One region of the Pseudobutyrivibrio sp. UC1225 genome, then DNA from elsewhere that is predicted to be linked to it. Evidence: predicted binding sites of a transcription regulator. Region 1 holds the regulator's gene; each other region holds the start of a gene.
What was found. Region 1 encodes HrcA, which represses chaperone genes, less so after heat shock. Its sites were predicted from a motif close to TGTTAGCACTCNNNNNNNNNGAGTGCTAACA; they were not measured.
Positions count from the first base shown of each region.

Region 1 (7,616 bases):
AAGAAGTACCTTTGAAAGCTCTGATGCATTAAGACCTGCATCCTTAAGAGCCTGATTTACAGGGCCTGCTGTAGCCTCTACTAAATCATGTGTAAGCTCATCAAACTTAGCACGTGTAAGGTTCATATCAAAATGCTTTGGACCTTCTGCTGTAGCTGTGATGAATGGAAGATTGATGTTTGTAGTTGTTGCTGAAGAAAGCTCCTTCTTAGCCTTCTCTGCTGCTTCCTTAAGTCTCTGAAGTGCCATCTTATCTGTAGAAAGATCTACGCCTTCAGCTGCCTTAAACTCAGCAAGCATCCAATCTGTAATCTTCTGATCAAAGTCATCACCACCAAGTCTGTTGTTACCAGCTGTAGCGAGAACCTCAATAACGCCATCACCGATTTCGATGATAGATACATCAAATGTACCACCACCAAGATCGTATACCATAATCTTCTGCTCCTGCTCGTTATCAAGACCATAAGCAAGTGCAGCTGCTGTAGGCTCGTTGATGATACGCTTTACATCAAGACCTGCAATCTTACCAGCATCCTTTGTAGCCTGACGCTGAGCATCGTTGAAGTATGCAGGAACAGTGATAACTGCCTCTGTAACCTTCTCATTTAAGTAGCTCTCAGCATCGCTCTTAAGCTTCTGAAGAATCATAGCTGAAATCTGCTGTGGAGAGTACTTCTTATCGTCGATGATACGACCATTATCTGTGCCCATATCTCTCTTGATAGAAGCGATAGTCTTCTCAGCGTTTGTAACAGCCTGACGCTTTGCTGGCTCACCAACAAGTCTCTCACCTGTCTTTGTAAATGCTACGATAGATGGTGTTGTTCTAGCACCCTCTGTATTTGCGATAACAGTAGGCTTTCCACCTTCCATAACAGCAACACAGCTGTTAGTTGTTCCTAAATCGATACCAATAATCTTTCCCATGATTTATATCCTCCTAAATAATTTCCTTAGTTTGCTACCTTTACCATTGAATGACGGACTACAGTGTCATTGTACATATAGCCCTTCTGGAATTCTTCTACGACGATGTTCTCGCCAACTTCCTCATCCTCAACATGCATTACTGCGTTGTGGAAATCTGGATTGAATTCCTGTCCTACAGCCTCGATTGGCTTAACTCCTGCCTCATCAAGAGTTGTAAGTAATTGCTTATATATCATGAGCATTCCATCTGCAAATGGATCTGCTCCTTCCTCAACTGTAGCAAGACCTCTTTCGAAGTTATCTACTACAGGAAGAATCTTTTCTACGATGCTCTTTGCACCTGTTGCAAACATCTGAGACTTTTCAACTTCAGTTCTGCGTCTGAAGTTTTCAAATTCTGCCATCTGACGCATTACTCTGTCATTAAGCTGTTCGATTTGCTCGTCTCTTTTGTCTTTTTTCTTTTCCTTTTTCTTGAAGCCCTTCTTAGATTCTTTCTCAGAACCCTTAGCCTCAGCTGCCTCTTCTGTATTCTCAGCCGCAGCTTCCTCTTTCATTTCTTCAGCGTTCTCTACAGCTTCCTTAACTGCTTCTTCTGTAGAAAACTCTTCCATTTTATTCTCTGCCATTAAGAAATCTCCTAACTATCATTTTTCTTCTCATTACGGAGCAGCTTATCAAGCTGTCCCTTGAGACTTTTTATATTATCAACAACATTTTCGTAATCCATTCGTTTTGGACCTACAATACCAATTGTTCCTTTAACTCCGTCTCCAAGTTCGTATGTTGCTGTAACAATTGAGCAATCCTTCATGGTAGATATTGGTGATTCATCACCGATGTATACCTGAATGCCTGTCTCCTCATCAGAAGCATTCTCTGCGAGAAGCTCTATCAACGACTGCTTTTCTTCGAAGGTATCTAAAAGCTCAGATGCTTTCTTTGAATCTGAAAGCTCTGGGTATTTGAAGATGTTAGTCGCACCCGAGGTGTAAACCTGTAAATCTTCATCTTCTGTAATGGTCTCTGCTACAGTATCAAGTACCTGAGAAACTATCTCATCATGAATTCCCGCCTGATCCTTTAATCTGGTAATAAGCGCTAGATTAATCTGATCAACGGCTAGACCATTAAGATTTGTGTTCAAAAGCATATTTAGCTTAAGTAATGTCTCATTATCAAGTGGCTTGTCAATTTGAATGATTTTATTCTTTACAATATTTCCATCCATAACTACAACAGAAAGCAACTGATTTTCATCAACTGCTGAAAGCTGTACGAACTTCAATCTGTTCGAAACAACTGATGGAGCAGAAATCAATGTAGCATACTGTGTATTAGTAGCCAAAACCTTTGCCACGTTTTTAAGAAGAGTCTCCATCTTCTCTTCTCGTTCAATCATCCATTCCTTCATATCTGAAACTTCTTTATCTTTGGAAGCTATCAGATTGTTAACATAAAATCTGTAACCCTTGTCAGAAGGAATTCGTCCTGCAGATGTGTGAGGCTGAACGATATATCCTAAATCCTCAAGATCTGACATCTCATTACGAATGGTAGCCGAGCTTAGATTTAAATCTGTATATTTAGAAATGGTACGTGAACCAACTGGCTCTCCTGTTTCTAAATAATTTTTGATAATAGCATTTAGAATCTTAACTTTTCTCTCATCAAGCTCTGTATCTGCCATACATTCACCTCACTCACAACCGCCTTTGATTGTTAGCACTCATCAAATTGGAGTGCTAATCATTTTCTGATGTTAATTTACACCTACCCTATCCTTTTGTCAACTGACTTTAGATTTTTTTTAGATTTATAAATAGATAAATAAAGCCAAACATGATAAACTAGTCAAAGCTAAGAATATTAAATAAGAAGAGGAATTTATGGATCAGAGTAAAATTAGAAATTTTTGTATAGTAGCACATATCGATCACGGCAAGTCTACTCTTGCTGATCGTATTATACAGATGACTGGAACTCTTACCGACAGAGAGATGCAGGCACAGGTTCTTGATAATATGGACCTTGAGCGTGAGCGTGGAATCACAATCAAGTCTCAGGCCGTCCGTATTATTTACAAAGCCGATGATGGTCAGGAGTATATCTTTAATCTTATCGACACTCCTGGTCACGTAGATTTTAATTATGAAGTTTCCCGCTCCCTTGCAGCTTGCGATGGGGCTATTCTTGTTGTAGATGCAGCTCAGGGTATCGAGGCTCAGACTCTTGCAAATGTTTATCTTGCATTAGATCACGACCTTGATGTTATCCCTGTTATCAATAAGATTGACTTACCATCTGCAGATCCAGAACATGTTATAGAAGAAATTGAGGACATTATCGGTCTTGAGGCTCAGGATGCTCCTCAGATTTCCGCTAAGACAGGTCTTAATATTCACGATGTACTTGAAGCAATAGTTCATCAGCTTCCAGCACCTAAGGGGGATGTAAAAGCTCCTCTTCAGGCACTTATCTTCGACTCCCTTTACGATCCTTACAAGGGTGTTATCGTATTCTGCCGAGTTAAAGAAGGTACTCTTAAGGTTGGCGATAAAGTTCGCATGATGGCAACAAATGCTGAATTCGACGTTGTTGAAGTTGGCTACTTTGGCGCTGGTCAGTTCATTCCTTGTGATGAGCTTCCTGCTGGTATGGTTGGTTACATGACAGCTTCTATCAAAAACGTACGTGATACTCGCGTCGGTGATACTATCACACACGTTAATCGTCCAGCAGCCGAGCCTCTTCCAGGCTATAAGAAAGTTAACCCTATGGTTTACTGTGGATTGTATCCAGCTGATGGTGCAAAATATCCAGACTTAAGAGATGCTCTTGAGAAGCTTCAGCTTAACGATGCTGCACTTCAGTTTGAGCCTGAGACTTCTATTGCACTCGGCTTCGGATTTAGATGTGGTTTCCTTGGTCTTCTTCATTTGGAAATCATTCAGGAACGTTTAGAGCGTGAGTATAATCTTGATCTTGTTACTACTGCTCCATCAGTAGTTTACCGAGTACATAAAACTGACGGTACCATGATTGAACTTACAAACCCAAGCAATCTTCCAGATCCATCAGAAATTGATTACATGGAAGAGCCTATGGTTGATGCCGAAATCATGGTTACCAGCGAATTCATAGGTGCTATTATGGATCTTTGTCAGGAGCGCCGCGGTCAGTACATAAGCATGGAGTATATTGAGGAAACACGTGCCCTTATCAAATATACTCTTCCACTTAACGAAATCATCTACGATTTCTTTGATGCTTTAAAGAGCCGTTCACGTGGTTATGCTTCCTTTGATTACGAAATGAAGGGATATCAGAAATCTGAGCTTGTTAAGCTTGATATCCTCATTAATAAAGAAGAAGTTGATGCACTTTCCTTCATCGTCTTCTCGGGAACAGCTTACGAGCGAGGAAGAAAAATGTGCGAAAAGCTTAAAGATGAAATTCCACGTCACTTGTTCGAGATTCCTATTCAGGCAGCTGTTGGCTCAAAGGTTATTGCTCGTGAAACAGTTAAAGCTATGCGCAAGGACGTTCTTGCCAAGTGTTATGGTGGCGATATTTCACGAAAGAAAAAACTTCTTGAAAAACAGAAGGAAGGAAAAAAGAGAATGCGTCAGGTTGGCAATGTAGAAATTCCACAGGCAGCCTTCATGAGCGTTCTTAAGCTTGACGAGGACTAAAATGAATCCTATCGAACTGTACATACATATACCATTTTGCGTAAAAAAATGTTTATATTGCGATTTCCTTTCTGGGGTTTTCGATGAAAAAATGCAGCGGCGTTATACCGCTGCTTTGTGCACTGAGATAAAATACGTTGCAGCCACTCATCCAAACTGTATTATTTCCACTATTTATGTGGGTGGTGGCACACCATCATGGCTCTCAGAGGATTTGATGGATGCTATTATCACCACTGTTAAGGAATGCTTCAAAATTGATCCTTTGGCAGAAATATCGGTTGAATGTAATCCCGGTACACTTTCAGCAGAAAAGCTTAATGTATACCGTTCAATAGGTATCAACCGTCTAAGCATCGGTCTTCAATCTGCAAACGATGATGAACTTAAGGAATTAGGTCGTATTCACGATTACAATCGATTCTTACATACATTTGATTTGGTTCGTAAAGCTGGATTTGATAACGTCAACGTTGACATTATGACCGGCCTGCCTCATCAAAATGTTGCCAAATTGGAAAAGACTCTTAATGCAGTTACGATGCTTCGTCCAGAACATATATCAGCCTACTCTCTCATCATAGAAAAGGGTACACCCTTCTACGAAAAATACAGATTTGATGCTGTTAAACAACAGGCTGGCATGGAGACTGAAGAATTACCTACTGATGAGGAGGCATACCGCCTATATAAGTTTACAATGGACTATCTTGAGAATAAGGGATATAAACGCTACGAAATCTCTAACTATGCGCGAAATGGTAAGATTTGTCGCCATAATGTAGGATACTGGGATAGAGTTCCTTATCTTGGTGTAGGTCTTGGTTCTGCTTCTCTTTTTGATAATGTACGCACTACTAATCTTAGAGATATATACAAATATGTTGAGATTTCAGAAGCCATTGAGAATGGCACTATTCCATCCGCAGAATTGTCTTCTCCATATTTTGATTCAGAGGAACAGCTTTCAAAGAAAGATGCCATGGAAGAATTTATGTTTTTGGGCTTACGCAAAATAGACGGTGTTGCCCGTTCTGATTTCTTCCAGATGTTTGGCATAGATATCGAGGCAATTTACGGCCCAATTATTACTGCACTTCGCAATCAAGGCTTTATGGAAGCCAAAGAAGGTCGTTTATATTTAACAGATATTGGTATTGATGTAAGTAATCAGGTTTTATCAAAATTTTTATTAGATAAATAGCCAAATTCTATTGACAAACTGACATTTATTCACTATTATATTCGAGTATGCGTTGAACTGTCCGTGTCCGGCTACAACGTATTTTAATTAGAACATTTAATTTTTATACAAATTGGAGGTGTAGCAACACATGGCAAATATTAAGTCTGCTAAGAAGCGTGTTCAGGTAACAGCTGTTAGAACAGAGCGCAATAAGGCAATCAGATCAGAGGTTAAGACATACGTTAAGCGTGTTGAGGCTGCTGTTGAGGCTAAGGACAAGGCACTTGCTGAGTCAGAGCTTAAGGCTGCTATCAAGGTTATCGAGATGGCTGGTTCAAAGGGTGTTTATCATGACAACACTGTTAGCCGTAAGGTATCTCGTCTTTCAAAGCTTGTAAACACACTTGCTTAATTTAAGATAAGAATTTTTATTAGAGCACTGGTCCCGTCAACCAGTGCTTTATTTTTTAGGAGTAACTATGGATAATAAAAAAAATATATACCTCGCTCCTCTCGAGGGCGTCACCGATAGTATATTTAGAAACACCTTTAATAAATGCTACGGCGGAATTGATAAGTACTACACTCCTTTTATATCCCCTAACTCTACTTTTAAATTCACAACCAGGGAGTTCAAAGATATCGATCCAGAAAAAAATGATATTAATACAACTGTTCCTCAGCTTTTAACCAACAATGCTGAGCACTTTCTATGGGCTGTTCACGAAATAGCCGCGCTTGGCTTTAAAGAAATTAACTTTAACCTTGGATGCCCATCCGGTACTGTTGTAGCAAAGAAAAAAGGCTCCGGTCTTCTCTACTATACTGAAGATCTTGATAAAATGCTTGATGAAATTTTTGCAGGTTTGAAAGATGATGTCCAGATATCCATAAAAACACGATTAGGCAAACTGGAACCTGAGGAATTTTATGAAATACTAGATATCTATAACAAGTATCCTATTTCAGAGCTTACTATTCATCCTCGTGTACAAATGGAATTTTATAGAGAGCCTATTCATCCAGAGTTCTTTGAATATGCCTTAGAACATTCAAAAGCACATTTAGTATTTAACGGTGAAATCAAGACAAAAGATGATATAGAAAACACTTTTTCAAAGTATGCTGGTATTAATGCAATTATGATTGGCAGAGGCCTTATATCCAATCCTGAGCTTGCTATCACCTATAAAAACGGCCAAGAGACTACACCTTTGGACCTTAATAAATTCAAATTATTCCATAATGATTTGCTCGCACAATATATTGAAATTCTTTCTGGCGAAAAACCTGTTTTACACCGAATGAAAGAATTCTTAGTCTACTGGGAATCTAACTTTCCAGATGATGCCAAAGCAATCAAGAAAATTAGAAAATCAAACAATCTAAATGAATACAAAACATTAACAGAAGCCCTATTTCAATAGGGCTTCTTCTAATTTACATTTTCAGTTGTACCATCTTCATCATTATCTATTAAGGTATTACCTAAAGCATCTGCAACTTCAGCTCTCCATCTGTCAGAATTAGAAGTTTTTTGAATATCCTCTGCAAATGCCTTTTTTCCGGTAAGAAATTCAAGTTGCTTCATCGCAACATATTTTTGAAGCTGATCAGCATGCTTATCAGCTAGGACACAACCATAAATGGTGCTCCCGCCCTTTACTTCTTCAGTTCTATGAACCTTTCCTATAAATTTTCCATAAGAGAAGGATTTATCTCCATCTCTTTCTATCAAATTAAGTACAAATGGTCGATTGGTATCTACATCATTTTGAGATAGATTAATAAAACTAAATCCG
Region 1 covers NZ_FOVQ01000001.1:359,076-366,691, forward strand. Annotated here, with positions in the region: gene dnaK (molecular chaperone DnaK) at 1-930, opposite strand, end outside; gene grpE (nucleotide exchange factor GrpE) at 957-1,562, opposite strand; gene hrcA (heat-inducible transcriptional repressor HrcA) at 1,574-2,623, opposite strand; gene lepA (translation elongation factor 4) at 2,823-4,628, shown strand; gene hemW (radical SAM family heme chaperone HemW) at 4,630-5,832, shown strand; gene rpsT (30S ribosomal protein S20) at 5,963-6,226, shown strand; gene BMZ41_RS01795 (tRNA dihydrouridine synthase) at 6,294-7,241, shown strand; gene BMZ41_RS01800 (hypothetical protein) at 7,250-7,616, opposite strand, start outside.

Region 2 (7,616 bases), 140 kb from region 1:
AGATGGCAAAGGTAATCATCAAAGATCTTCAGGCAATCAGAAAAGAATATGCAAAAGATCGTCGTACAGTTATCGATAATGTAGAGGAAGCTGTTGTAGAAGAGAAGCCTATTGAGGTTATCGATGTGGCTGTTCTTATCGACAGATTCGCATATGCCCGTGTGGTAGATATGCCTACCTTTGAAAGAAATAAAGAGGCTGCAGAAATCGAGTCAAAGAAGATTGTATTCTGTAAAAACATAGATAAGATTTGTCTGTTTACAGAAAAGGGAGACATGCATGCAATAAAAGTTTTAAGTCTCCCATTCGGTAAATTTAGAGATAAGGGTCAGCCTATTGATACCGCTGAAAAGGGCTCAAAGATTGACCTTACCAAAGAGAATCTTATATTCGCTGATTCAATGGAAAATATTATTAAGAATAAGCTTATCTTTGGTACAAAGCAGGCAATGATTAAGCTTGTTGATGGTAGCGAATTTGATGTTTCCAGAAAAACAATTGCTGCCACAAAATTAAATGACAAGGATGAAGTAATCTGCGTTAAAATTATTAATCCTGGTGATACAGTTGTTATGCAGTCGGCAAAAGATATGTTCTTAAGAATTGAGGGAGATACAATTCCAGAGAAGAAAAAGACTGCTGCGGGAGTTAGAGGAATTAAGCTTGCAAAGGGTGATGAGCTTACAAATATCTACGTGCTTTCAGAAGGTGATTCACTAGAAGTAAAAGTAAAAGATAAAGCTGTTGCCCTCAACCGACTTCATATAGGAAGCCGTGATACTAAAGGAGTTAAGAAGTGATAAAAAACATTTATTTTGACTTGGATGGTACATTAATCGATTCTGCTCCAAGTATCATAGAAGGTCTTAAAATTACACTTACTAAGTATGGATATGATATCCCAGATTATGCAACACTTCGTAAATGCGTAGGACCTCCTTTTACATATTCGTTTCCTAATTATCTAGGTGTTAGAGATGAGGATTTTAAAGAGGCTGTGGCTACATACAGACATTACTATGATGCTGAAAATGGATGTTTAAATGTTGAGGCCTTTGAAGGTGTGGAGGGTCTGCTTGATGCACTTGTAAAAAGAGGCTACTGTCTATTGGTATGTACCTCTAAGCCTGAACCTACTGCACGAAAGATCCTTGAATATTTAGGAATAGATAAATATTTCACTGATATTTGCGGTTCCACAATGGATGCAAAGATTAATACAAAAGAGCAGGTTATTAATCTTTGTTTCAGCAGATCCCCTTGGCATCAAAAGGAAGAGACTATACTTATTGGAGATACCAAATTTGACGTAGATGGAGCAAAGGCTGCTGGCATTGATTGCATTGGAGTTTCCTGGGGATTTGGTTCTACTGAAGAAATGCTGGAGCATGGCGCTTTAGAGGTCTTTGATTTTCCAAGTGAGGTGTTAGATTACATTGAATCAAATTAAGACTAATCGAGTAATTCAAATAATTTATCCATTGTTGGTATATTTTATTGTCTATCAGCTTGGTAGTTCTTTATTGATGGATTTATATGCTGCAAATATAGGCAGGCTTATGTGCCTGCTTATTGCAGCATTATTTTGTTTGGTACCAATGTGGATAATATATAAGGGCTCCCCTAAGATAATACCTACAAAACTAGATAAAAACGAAATAATTAAAAGCTTAATATGGGTGATTTTTGTAATTGCTGTTGGTGTTTTATCAAATATTGTTCTTACACATAGCGGACTTATACAGCGCTCCACAAATTTTTCAAAGGCAAGTAGTACACTTTCAGATGGTGGATTGTGGCTAAAGCTTATTTGTAATGCTCTTGTAATTCCTATTTTAGAGGAACTATTAATGCGTGGAATTATAGCAGGACAGTTGTGGTTATGGTACGGGCCTATACAAGCTGTTGTTTTATCTACAATTTGTTTTGGAATTATACATAATAATATAGTACAATTCATATATGCAGTGATTGTTGGTATAGCACTTGGAGCCATGTATGTTAAAAACAAAAGACTTTGGATGTGTTTTTTAGCTCATGGCCTAATCAATCTTATTGCAATATTATTTAGCTAACTAGAGGAGGGTAATAATGACTAAGAACAGTGAAGAAATTAATGATTCAAAGGTGGCATTGGTTGCGCACATTGTTGCATCTCTTATTTATCTTGCATTAGGAATATGCCTTTTGGTTTTGGATGCTGAGTTTATTTCCAAAATGGTTTATTCATTTTCCGTTTTAGCAGTAGGCATACTTTTTATTTGTTTTGGAGCATGGTACATGATTAAATTCTTCTTTAATCATGAATTTATAAAAATTTCCAACTATGGATTTACCATGGGAGTTATTTTAGTTATTATTGGCGCTGTTTTTATTTTCCAGGCCAATACTATTTCAACTTTTATTGAAGCATTGGTTTGCTTAATAGGCGTGATTCTAGGAGCAGTAATGCTTCAACAATCTTTTGCTTTATTCCATATTCAAAGAGGGGTTTGGTTCATAAGCCTTATTTTCGGAATAGCAAGTATAGCAGCTAGTATCTATTTCCTTTTTGTTCCACAGAAGTTTTTTGAAAGAAATGTAATTACTTGCTCATATTTGATTGCCGTTGGTGCTTTATCTTTATTCTCATTGCTTCTTATGGCAATTGGATTACATGATCATAAAAAGGATGCTAATCGCAATTACAATCGTAATCTAGAGGATGCTCCAAGTAAGTCATCGCTTGATGATTCGATTTTTGAAGAGGAGCCTCAGGAAGATTACTTTGACGATATTTACACTGACACAAACTCAGACTCATTATTTGAGGAATAATTTATAACTATGGCTAACATTGAAGATTATCTGATTTGGCGAGGCGACGTACCATTTGATATTGACCCATTTAACGAGGTCGACAATGCTGTCTTATGCGAGCTTGTATATACAGCCTTCGATGGTATAGTCCCAGGACCAGGCTTAAAGGAAAAGATTTCAATAGAAGACGCCTGTGACTTATTTTTTGAAAAACATTCTGAAAATGAGCTACTGGCAAGGACTTCCCTTACAAAACGCGCGCCTTTTCTTATAAGAGAAATGGCTCATTCTAAGAGATTTGGCGGTATGAAGCTTTCTGGTTTTGTTAACGAGCTTGATGCTGAAGAGCAAAGTCAGTTTGCTGTATGCACCTTTTACCTGCCAGATGGCACTATCTATGTTGCATTCCGTGGTACCGATGACAGTCTTATTGGATGGAAAGAGGATTTCAATATGTCCTTTTCGCCAGGGACAGGTGGTCAGTTAAAGGCTGTAGAATACTTAAATAAAAATTTTGCCCGAACAATGAAGCAGCTTCGTATAGGAGGTCATTCAAAGGGTGGAAGCTTTGCCTTATATGGTTCAGCATTTTGTAAACCTCACATAAAGGATAATATTATAGAAATTTATAATAACGATGGCCCTGGCTTTATTCCTGAAATTCTTAAAACACCAGAATACAAGTCCGTAATTAAAAGAGTACACAAATATATTCCAAATGAATCTATTATCGGAATGATGATGTACACTAAAGCAAAGATTTCTGTTGTATCCTCTAATACAAAAGGGTTAAGCCAACATGATTTATTTAGTTGGCAGGTGGTTCGTAATAGATTTACAAAGGTAGATTCTGTAGCAAATTCATCAGTTATGATTGATGAAATAATGAAAGAATGGACTAAGAAGTTTGACTACGAAACCAGAGAAGCGTTTGGTGACGTATTCTTTGAGCTTTTATCTAATTCTGGAGCTACGAAAATGTCCCATATTACAGGCAATAAAGTAAAATCTATTGCAATAGTTACTAAGGAAATCCAGGAATTGGATCCAGAAAACCAGGCAATAGTCATAGACGTTCTGAAACATTTGATGGCAGTAGGCGGAGATACCCTTAAAAATACGGTACTTTCCAAGCTTCCAAAAATGCAAAAGTAAGAAAAAACGAGAAAAAAAGAGAAATAAAGAGTTTTTAATAGGATTCTATTGAAATTCTTCCTTCCGATTTAGTTGAAAGTTTTTCAATAGAATCCTATTATACTTTTTGTAGTTAGCACTCGTATACAATGAGTGCTAACAGAATGGCAGAGATTATTATTTAGGAGGTAATATAAAATGAAATTGGTTCCATTAACAGACCGCGTTGTATTAAAGCAGTGCGAGGCAGAAGAGACTACAAAATCAGGAATTATTCTTGCATCAGCAGCACAGGAGAAGCCACAGGAGGCACTTGTAATCGCTGTTGGTCCAGGTGGGGTTGTAGATGGTAAGGATGTTACTATGCAGGTAAAGGAAGGCCAGAAGGTTATCTACTCTAAGTACGCAGGTACTGAGGTTAAGCTTGAAGGCGAAGAATACATTATCGTTCGTCAGAATGATATTCTTGCAGTTGTTGAATAATCTAAATTCAAAATACAGAAAAGAGGTAAATTATAATGGCAAAGGAAATTAAGTACGGTGCTGAAGCTAGACAGGCTTTAGAGGCAGGTGTTGATAAATTAGCAAATACAGTTAGAGTTACTATTGGACCAAAGGGGCGTAATGTTGTTCTTGCAAAGCCATACGGTGCTCCACTTATTACAAACGATGGTGTTACTATCGCTAAGGATGTTGAGCTTGATGATCCATTTGAGAATATGGGTGCTCAGCTTGTAAAAGAAGTTGCTACAAAGACTAATGATGTAGCAGGTGACGGTACAACAACAGCTACAGTTCTTGCTCAGGCAATGGTTAAGGAAGGTATGAAGAACCTTGCTGCAGGAGCAAACCCAATCGTTCTTAGAAAGGGAATGAAGAAGGCTGTAGAGTGTGCTACAGAGGCTATCTCAGCTATGTCAAAGGCTGTTGATGGCAAGGAGCAGATTGCAAGAGTAGCTGCTATTTCTGCTGGTGATGATGAAGTAGGTCAGATGGTTGCTGACGCTATGGAAAAGGTTTCTAACGATGGTGTTATCACAATCGAGGAATCAAAGACAATGCAGACAGAGCTCGACCTTGTAGAAGGTATGCAGTTCGATAGAGGTTATATTTCAGCTTACATGTGTACAGATATGGATAAGATGGAAGCAAATCTTGATGATCCATACATCCTTATCACAGACAAGAAAATTTCTAATATCCAGGAGCTTCTTCCAGTACTTGAGCAGATTGTACAGTCAGGTGCAAGACTTCTTATCATCGCAGAGGATATTGAGGGAGAGGCACTTACAACACTTATCCTTAACAAGCTTCGTGGCACATTCAATGTAGTAGCTGTTAAGGCTCCAGGCTATGGTGATAGACGTAAGGAAATGCTTCAGGATATTGCTATCCTTACAGGCGGTCAGGTAATCTCTGAGGAGGTTGGTCTTGAGCTTAAGGATACAACTCTTGAGCAGCTTGGTCGTGCTAAGTCAGTAAAGGTTAATAAAGAAAACACTACAATCGTTGATGGTGTTGGCGATAAGGATGCAATCGAGGCTCGTGTAGCACAAATTCGTGGTCAGATTGATGAGACAACATCAGAGTTTGATAAGGAAAAACTTCAGGAGAGACTTGCTAAACTCGCTGGCGGTGTTGCAGTTATCCGTGTAGGTGCTGCTACAGAGACAGAGATGAAGGAAGCTAAGCTTCGTATGGAAGATGCTCTTAACGCTACACGTGCAGCTGTTGAGGAAGGTATCATCTCAGGTGGTGGTTCTGCATACATCCACGTTCAGAAGAAGGTTGCTGAGCTTGCTGAGACACTTTCTGGTGACGAGAAGACTGGTGCTAACGTTATTGTTAAGGCACTTGAGGCTCCACTTTTCTACATTGCTGCAAATGCAGGTCTTGAGGGCTCAGTTATCATTAACAAGGTACGTGAGTCTGAGGACGCTGTAGGCTTTGATGCATACAAGGAAGAGTATGTAAACATGGTTAAGGCTGGTATCCTTGATCCTGTAAAGGTTACAAGAACAGCACTTCAGAATGCTGCTTCTGTTGCATCTACACTTCTTACAACAGAGTCAGTTGTTGCTGATATTAAGGATCCTGCTGCTGATGCAGCTGCTGCAGCCGCTGCTGCTGGTGGAATGGGTGGAATGTACTAAAATTCACTTAAAAATGTTTTATTTCACCGCTGGTTATGGTATCATAATCAGCGGTGCTTTTATTTTAAGCAATACAATTTTCGAGGTGAATTATGAGTAAAGTAGCAATACTTACAGATAGCAATAGTGGCATTACTCAGGAAGAGTCTAAAAAATTAGGTATCTTCGTTGAGCCAATGCCTTTTTATATTGATGGACAGTTATATTACGAGGACATCGACCTTAGTCAGGACGAGTTTTATGAGAAGCTTACCCAAGGCGGAGAAATTACTACTTCAATGCCTATCACAGGTAATCTTATGGATTCCTGGGATAAGATTCTTGAAGAATATGATGAGCTTGTTTACATTCCTATGTCATCTGGCCTTTCATCATCTTGTGCCACAGCAAAGATGTTGTCAGAGGATTATGATGGAAGAGTTGTTGTTGTAGATAATCAGCGTATATCCGTTACACAGAAGCTTTCAGCTTTAGAAGCTAAGAAGCTTGCGGATATGGGTAAGAGTGCACAAGAAATTTGCGACGCACTTATGGAAATTAAATCTGCATCTACAATTTATATTACAGTTGATACTCTTGAATACTTGAAGAAGGGTGGAAGACTTACTCCTGCTGTAGCAGCTATTGGTTCCTTGCTTAAGATTAAGCCTGTTCTATCTATCTATGGAGAAAAGCTTGATAAATACAGCATGGCACGTACCATGAAGGCTGCAAAGCAGACTATGATAGAAGCTTTAAAAAAGGATATGAAAGATGTCCTTCATACAGATAATTTTGATGATGTTGTTATTTCTGTAGCACATACTCAGAATCAGGAAGCAGCTGAGAAATTCCGTGAAGAACTATTAGAAGAATTTCCTGTTAAAAATATTTGGATAGATCCGTTATCATTATCAGTTTCATGTCATATTGGACCAGGCGCTTTAGCTTGTACAGTTACAAAGAAGCTGATTGATATAGAATAATTTAGGCAATATTTTAGGAGGATTGTTATGGTAAAAGCAGTTGTAGGCGCCAATTGGGGCGACGAAGGAAAAGGCAAGATTACTGACATGATGGCTGCAAACGCTGACATCATTGTTCGTTTTCAGGGAGGAGCTAATGCTGGTCATACTATCGTAAATAATTACGGTAAATTTGCTCTTCATACATTACCTTCCGGAGTATTTTATAGTCACACCACAAGTATTATTGGAAATGGTGTAGCTCTTAATATTCCAATCCTTATTAATGAGATCAACTCCATTGTTGAGAAGGGAGTACCTGCACCAAAGATTTTGGTATCAGACAGAGCTCAGATTGTAATGCCATATCATATTCTCTTTGATCAATATGAAGAAGAACGTCTTGGAAAGGCCTCTTTCGGTTCAACAAAGAGTGGTATCGCTCCATTCTACTCAGATAAATATGCAAAAATTGGATATCAGGTTCAGGAGCTTTTTGATGAGAAGCTTTTAAAGGAAAAGGTAGTTCGTACTTGCGAGCAGAAGAATATTCTTTTAGAGCATCTTTATCACAAGCCACTTCTTA
Region 2 covers NZ_FOVQ01000001.1:223,376-230,991, reverse strand. Annotated here, with positions in the region: gene BMZ41_RS01145 (DNA gyrase/topoisomerase IV subunit A) at 1-800, shown strand, start outside; gene BMZ41_RS01140 (HAD hydrolase-like protein) at 797-1,450, shown strand; gene BMZ41_RS01135 (CPBP family intramembrane glutamic endopeptidase) at 1,437-2,075, shown strand; gene BMZ41_RS01130 (DUF308 domain-containing protein) at 2,092-2,817, shown strand; gene BMZ41_RS01125 (DUF2974 domain-containing protein) at 2,827-3,954, shown strand; gene BMZ41_RS01120 (co-chaperone GroES) at 4,132-4,416, shown strand; gene groL (chaperonin GroEL) at 4,452-6,086, shown strand; gene BMZ41_RS01110 (DegV family protein) at 6,179-7,051, shown strand; gene BMZ41_RS01105 (adenylosuccinate synthase) at 7,079-7,616, shown strand, end outside.
Region 2: BMZ41_RS01120 (co-chaperone GroES) is a predicted target of HrcA. The motif match lies at 4,065-4,095, and genes of this name have one in related genera.

Region 3 (7,616 bases), on a different contig from region 1:
CTTGCTGTCTTTGGATTTGCATCCTGTCCTCTTGGAACACCACCACCAAAGTATAGGTAGCCTGTTCCATCACTGTCTACTAAAACGGCTGGATCAAAAAGCCATTCTACATTACAGTTTGGAGTTGCTTTTGTAATGAAAGCATGTCCAAGTGGATCACGCCATGGACCTGTTGGGCTGTCTGCTGTAAGAACGCCAATAGAGCTTGCATTGTTTGCAAAATAAAGGAAAAACTTATCTCTTCCATTAATTCTCTTGCAGCAAATTGTAGGAGCCCAAGAATTGCTAGCCCATCTGGCAGCACCATTGCTACCACCTACATTAATCTGACCGTGATCAGTCCAGTTAACCATATCTGATGAAGAATAGCAGTTTAACTGATTAATTTTTCCATATGAATTTTGTGCATGAGTAGCCTCATATTCCTGGCTATCATTTGTTGTATATACATACACTCTGTTGTTGTAAACAAGAACTGCTGGATCTGCTCCATAGTTCTGAGTTACAAGAGGATTATTCTCATTATCTCCTTTAACGTAGCTGCCGTTGATTACAGTAGCTGCTTCAGCACTAACCGCTGTACTGAAAAGCATTGTTCCAGTAATCGCAAGGCAAAAGAACTTCTTAATAAATTTATTCATACAATATCCCTCACGATATCACAATTATTTAATAGTTAGTACAAGCAGGGAAGATACTAATTATCTAGTTACTATTATTTATTACTGAACATCAACGCTAACGTTGTTTGAAACACTACCTGTTCCGTTAAAGCCGAACTCTGCGCTCTGTCCATTTGCAAGTGTCTTGTTCCAATCCATTGGAGTGATTACATAGTAATCGCCAGACTCTTTAACATTTGCACTCCAGCTTGAGTCCATCTTAACCTCGCTCTTCTTGAGCTTTACTGTCCAGCCATTTACAGTCTTTCCTGTATTGTTTGAAACCTTTACTGAAGCTGTGTAACCACTTCCCCAGCTGTTGATTGTTACAGTAGCCTTAAGGCCTGACTCTGCTGGTGCCTGTGTTGGAGCTGGTGTAGGAGTTGGTGTTGGCTGTGGCTGTGGAGTTGGTGTTGGCTGAGCCTGTGATCCACCATTTACCTTCTCAAACTGCCACTGCTGATTTGGATTTCCGTAATATGTCCACTGGCATACGTTTGTGCCATCAGCTGTCTTGTGCTCGTAAACATCAACATACTTAGAACCATTAGATGTCTTTGTAGCGATTGTGTATACGCCGCTCTTGTTTGTATTCTTTACGATAAACTGCTGTGGATCATGAGCGTAAGCATTGTAAATCTGAAGGTTTGCACCATCCTCATCCTTGCCATTAGCTACATCAAGCATGAAATCGCCAAGACCAGACTTAAGTGAGATGTATCCATTTCCAAGATTCTGAACATACCACTTCTGGCCATCAACACCTGTACCCTTGCTGATGCATACATTTGTAGCAGCCTTAGCTGAGTTGCCTTCAACTGTAAGGTACTTCTGTGAAAGTGTGTTCTTAAGATAATACCAACCATCAGCAATGTTTGCTGTAGAGTTCTTATCTACATTCTGTGATGGAGTTGGTGTTGGCTGTGGATTTGGAGTTGGTGTTGGTGTTGGTCTAGTACCTGGGTTTGAACCTGGCTGACCAATTACATCTGTGTAAGCCTTGATTACGCTGTTGTAAGACTGCTTAGCCTGGCCTGGTCTAGAGAACAATAATGGAGCAGAATTGCTAATCCATGTTGTCTGATCAGAAAGTCCCCACCAAGTAATACTTGTAATCTTGCCACCGTTCTTCTTAGCTGTATTGATATTTTTGAAGAGCTGATAAGCATAATTTGCCATATCATTATCGCCCTTGTTAGTAATATCCATCTCAGTAATCTGAACTTCAAAACCTGCTCTTAAGAATGAGTTAAGTGCTGTTGTATAGTAATCAACTGAAGGGAAGCCTGTTCCAAGGTGAGACTGCATACCTACACCTGCACAAACCTTTCTGCCCTGGTTGATATAGTTCACAAGTGTGATTACATCATTAACTTCCATATATGTGTTGTAATCGTTGTAGAAAAGCTTTACAGAATCTGTAAGCTTGAAATACTCAAGTGTGTCGTAAGCATAGTTGAAAGCCTTCTTTACATAAGAAGCATTCTTTCTGTTATTTCCATAAACTGCTTCCCAACCTGAGTTATTTGCATGTAAAATCTCATTTGCTACGTCCCATGCATAAACAACACTACCATACTGGTTTGTGTATACATGGTTCATAACTGTCTTTACATACATTTCAAGACGTGCATCCATAACAGATGAATTAACAAAACCTGCTCCACCGCTATAGTTGCTACGGAAGAACCAAGAAGGTGTCTGTGAATGCCATACTAATGTATGAGCTCTCATCTTCAGACCATTCTGGTAACAGATTTTCATAACCTCATCAACTGTGCTGAAGTTAATCTGTGGTACGTACTGCTCTCTGTAATTATCTGGGATATAGTAGCCCTGATTCTTAGCCTGTGAAACTGAGATAAGTCTTGCAGAACCGCCAAGTAATGCATCTGGCTTCATCTCGTTTTCAAGAGTAATACTGTTGTAATGCTGCTTTAAGAAATTAAGCTGACCTGCATCTCTAAGCTGATACAGGTTAATACATGTTCCTGAATAACCATATGTGCTTCCATAGGTATTAAGGAGTGTTGCCTGTGCTGCATTTGCAGTAAGGCTTGGTGCTGTGGCAAGCATTGTAAAAGCGCATGCGACAGCAAGGAGTTTCGATGCGAAACTCTTTAACAATTTTTTCTTCATTTCATTATCCCCCATGAAATATTATTTATAACTCTCTCCCCTGCTTGTAATAATATCGTAACATATTTAATAATTCCACACATTATCAATTCTTGCGGTCTATTTATCAATTATTGCCTTATCTACATAAAAATAGACTCTGTGGTAAAATATCCACAGAGTCCATTGATTATATTTGTCAAATTGTCACTATTTCGCTGTTAGCTGAGTTCCATCGCTATCAATTGTAATGGTACTACCCTCATGAATATCTCCACCAAGGATGATTTTTGCAGCCATAGTTTCCACATTTTTTTGAATAAATCTACGAAGTGGACGGGCACCATATACTGGATCATAGCCCTGATCTATTACAAATTGTTTAGCTGCTGAGGTAAGCTCAATTTTAAGCTGTCTATCTTCAAGTCTCTTATTAAGTTCTTCAAGAATAAGATCTACAATACCGCCAATGTTATCCTTTGTAAGAGGCTTGAACATAATGATTTCATCAAGTCTATTAAGAAACTCTGGTCGGAATGAATTTCTAAGCTCATTCATTACCAGCTCATTTGTCGCGTCGGTGATCTCGCCAGTTGCTTCATCAATACCATCAAGTAGATACTGTGAACCAAGATTTGAGGTCATGATAATGATTGTGTTTTTGAAATCCACTGTACGTCCCTGGGAATCAGTGATTCGACCATCATCAAGCACCTGTAAAAGCACGTTGAACACATCTGGATGTGCCTTTTCAACCTCATCAAAAAGTACTACCGAATATGGTTTACGACGAACTGCCTCTGTCAGCTGACCACCCTCGTCATATCCTACATATCCTGGAGGCGCTCCTATAAGACGGCTCACGCTAAACTTTTCCATATATTCAGACATATCAAGTCTGACCATAGCATTTTCATCATCGAAAAGTGCCTGTGCAAGTGTCTTTGCAAGCTCTGTCTTACCTACACCAGTAGGTCCTAAGAATAGGAATGAACCGATAGGCTTGCTTGGGTCCTTGATACCAGCCTTTGAACGAATGATGGCTTCTGATACAAGCTTTACAGCATCGTCCTGTCCCATGACTCTCTTGTGCAATTCCTCATCAAGATGAAGTGTCTTGCTTCGCTCACTCTCGTTAAGCTTTGCCACAGGAATGCCTGTCCATCTGGAAATGATTCTTGCTATCTCATCCTCAGAAACATTCTCATGAACAAGATTTGCATCACGACTCTTAAGTCTTTCTTCTGCGTCGGCAAGCTGTGCTTCAAGTTCTGGAAGTCTGCCATACTGTAGCTTTGCCGCCTCTTCAAGGTCATATTTTTGCTGAGCAATCTTAATCTGGCCCTGGACGTCATCTAATTCCTCGCGGATTTTTGTAACATCCTCCACTAGCTTTTTCTCGTTATCCCATGCAGCCTTCTTTGTATTGTACTCGTCTCGAAGTTCTGACAGTTCCTTCTGAAGGTCAGCTAGTCTATCCTGAGAAAGCTTATCTGTCTCCTTCTTAAGAGCTGCCTCTTCAATTTCCAGCTGCATTACTCGTCGGTTCATTTCATCAAGCTCTGCCGGCATTGAATCAAGTTCTGTCTTAATAAGGGCACAAGCCTCATCCACAAGATCGATTGCTTTATCTGGTAAAAATCTGTCTGAAATATATCTGTTTGAAAGTGTAGCTGCACTTACTAATGCACCATCTGTAATCTTTACTCCGTGGAATACCTCGTAACGTTCTTTAAGTCCACGAAGGATTGAGATAGTATCCTCGACTGTAGGCTCATCAACCATAACTGGCTGAAAACGACGCTCTAATGCAGCATCCTTTTCAATGTATTCTCTGTATTCATCAAGTGTAGTAGCACCGATACAGTGAAGCTCGCCACGGGCAAGCATAGGCTTTAGCATGTTGCCTGCATCAAGTCCACCGCTGCCATTCTTTCCTGCTCCGATGATTGTGTGTAATTCATCAATAAACAGGATGATTTCGCCATCTGAATTTTTAATCTCATCAAGGACAGCCTTTAATCTCTCCTCAAACTCGCCCTGGTATTTTGCACCTGCAATCATTGAACCAATCTCAAGTGAGAATACCTTTTTATTCTTAAGTGCATCTGGCACATCACCACGGACAATACGCTGTGCCAAACCCTCTACAACTGCTGTTTTACCAACACCAGGCTCACCGATAAGAACTGGATTGTTCTTTGTCTTTCGGCTAAGGATTCGGATAACATTTCGTATTTCCTCATCACGACCAATTACTGGATCAAGCTTGTTATCTCTTGCTCTTTCTACCAGGTCGTAGCCATACTTCTCAAGTGTGTCGTAGGTAGCCTCTGGATTATCCGTATTTACGGTTTGATTTCCTCTTACTGTGGCTAGTACTGCAAGGAAGCTGTCTCTTGTAATGCCAAACTGCTTGAAAATGTTCTTTATTGGAGTGCTTGGCTTTTTAATCATGGCAAGCATAAGGTGCTCTACCGAAACATAGCTATCTCGCATAGCCTTTGCTTCATCCTCTGCATAGGTAAGCACATAATTAAGCTGCTGACCAACTCTTAGCTGTCCTCCTTGCACCTTCACTCTGGCACTAAGAGCTGCGTCTATCGCATTTACGAATTGAGTAGTGTCGATATTCATCTTGCTAATCAATGAAGGAATCAGACCATTCTCCTGACGCATCAGCGCCATTAAAAGATGCTCCTGCTCCAGCTCCTGATTGCCATACTCCATTGCTATCTTTTCACAGCCATTTATGGCTTCTATAGATTTCTGTGTAAATTTCTGGATATTCATAAATCTTCTCCTTTCTCCCTAGCCTTCCCTTCGCCAGGGTGGCAGATGATGTACCTTCTCTTTTCTTAATTATGTTCTAACACAAAAATTAGCACTCTACAAGAGAGAGTGCTAATAATTAATAAATATTTTATATTTTGTCTATAAAAAGCCTTTATTTATGCCTTTTTTAGAATTCTATCTTTCCACTCCAAAGAGCCTTTTCATCCAAAATATCTTTTGCTCCATCACCTTCTAACTGAAGCCCCTTTATTTCGTCCATGTAATCATAGTAGTCGCAAACATAAAGCGTTATTTCAGAGATATCATGTCCATCCACTGGAACCATATCCAAATTATTAACTGCCGACATATGTTTTCCATCCTTATCAAGGGCAACAACAATATAATCCGCATTTGGATCATCATATTCTAACTCTAATTCAAATGGGGTCTTGCTAACTGTTATCTCACTAAGCCCGGATACACCTTCAACGGCAATGGTTCTTGATGTAGTATTTTCTCTATCAACGTTTACTTCAAATGAAAACTTCCAAGGACCATCAATCCACCAATTTTCATATTCATTCCTAAAGCCAAGAGAATCTTGTTCTTCTGTTGACAACTTACTAAATTCTGGATTATTAATATCAGTAACAATATCATTTAGTTCAAAATCTACTGTAAAGGAATCAGGCAACTCATAATGTGAAACTGGTGTATTGGCGTCTGTATAATAATCACTACTATCAAGTACATCCTTTGAGTAGTAATTCAGCACATAATCTAAATCGACCTTTACGACTCCCTGGAATGTATTATCATCAATAAATTCTCCATTTAAATAATCTAAAGAATTATTATTATAACTACTATCCTCTGTCTCAAAGCTATATTTTAATTTTGAATCAAATAGATAAAACATATACATGTCCTTGTTATCCAAATCAGGATACATCTGATTAATTGGGAACGCCTCTTTTGACTCAATAATCATACTTATATACATTGCTTTCTCATCGCAATAGATATCCTGCAAAGTTACAGTATTGCCATCCACAGTCTGGCTTAATGCCACAGCATCATTTAATGAATCTGATGCAATTGGTTTTGCGTATTTTTCATAATCCCCACCAAAACCAAGTTTATGGCCAATACTCGAAAATACATTTCCAACAACAGGAACCTCTTCTGCAAAAGAAGGATTTGTAATACATACACCTGATAGAATCACTACGCCAAGGGCTGCAGCTGTTGCTACTATTGTCTTAACAATTCTAAAGCTTCTCTTTTTCATTGTCCTCTCCTCTTCCTCATAAATCTGAGTAAAGGCAAGGTCTACTTTTTCCTGAACTATTGTAGGAATTTCAGCATCAGATATTATTAACTTCTTTTTATCCATATCACTGTCTTCCTTTCTACTCAACTATCTCGTAATATCTGGCCAATCTTTCTCGGCCACGCTTTAATCTGGTTTTGACTGTATTCGCCGGGAGATCTAATACTTTTGAAATCTCATCGATGGAATAACCCTGCCAATAAAACATCACTATGATAACTCTGTATTTCTCCTCAAGCTTACTCAAAGCTTCTTTCAGCTCTAGGTTACAGTCGTCCTCATAGGTAGGTTCATCCCATTCATGAATCTCGGCCTGATTCTGCCCATTCCTAATGATGTCATAACAATTATTCATGAGAATCTTTGTAAGCCAAGTTTTAAAATATTTGTTAACCCTAAGTGTATCTATTTTCTCCCAACAATTTAGGATTGTCTCCTGAATGGCATCGGCCACATCCTCATCATTCATAAGAATTGCCAGTGCCACCTTGTACATGTCCTGCATATATCTATTTATTAGTTCAGTAAAAGCATCCTTATCACGCCTTTTTGCTCTTACTATAAGTTCATTTATGTCTCGCTTCTGCATTTATAGCAGCCTCCTGTTGTGCACACAGTATTAAGAATAATCAAAGCGTCCTTCAATTGTTCTTACATACATTAGACGTGTGGTGAGTGAAAAAGTTTCACTTTATAAAAAAATAATTCACAAAGTATAAAAAGTG
Region 3 covers NZ_FOVQ01000008.1:40,080-47,695, forward strand. Annotated here, with positions in the region: gene BMZ41_RS10635 (family 43 glycosylhydrolase) at 1-641, opposite strand, end outside; gene BMZ41_RS10640 (endo-1,4-beta-xylanase) at 723-2,801, opposite strand; gene clpB (ATP-dependent chaperone ClpB) at 2,991-5,573, opposite strand; gene BMZ41_RS10650 (DUF4179 domain-containing protein) at 5,743-6,954, opposite strand; gene BMZ41_RS10655 (RNA polymerase sigma factor) at 6,971-7,480, opposite strand.
Region 3: clpB (ATP-dependent chaperone ClpB) is a predicted target of HrcA. The motif match lies at 5,660-5,690, and genes of this name have one in related genera.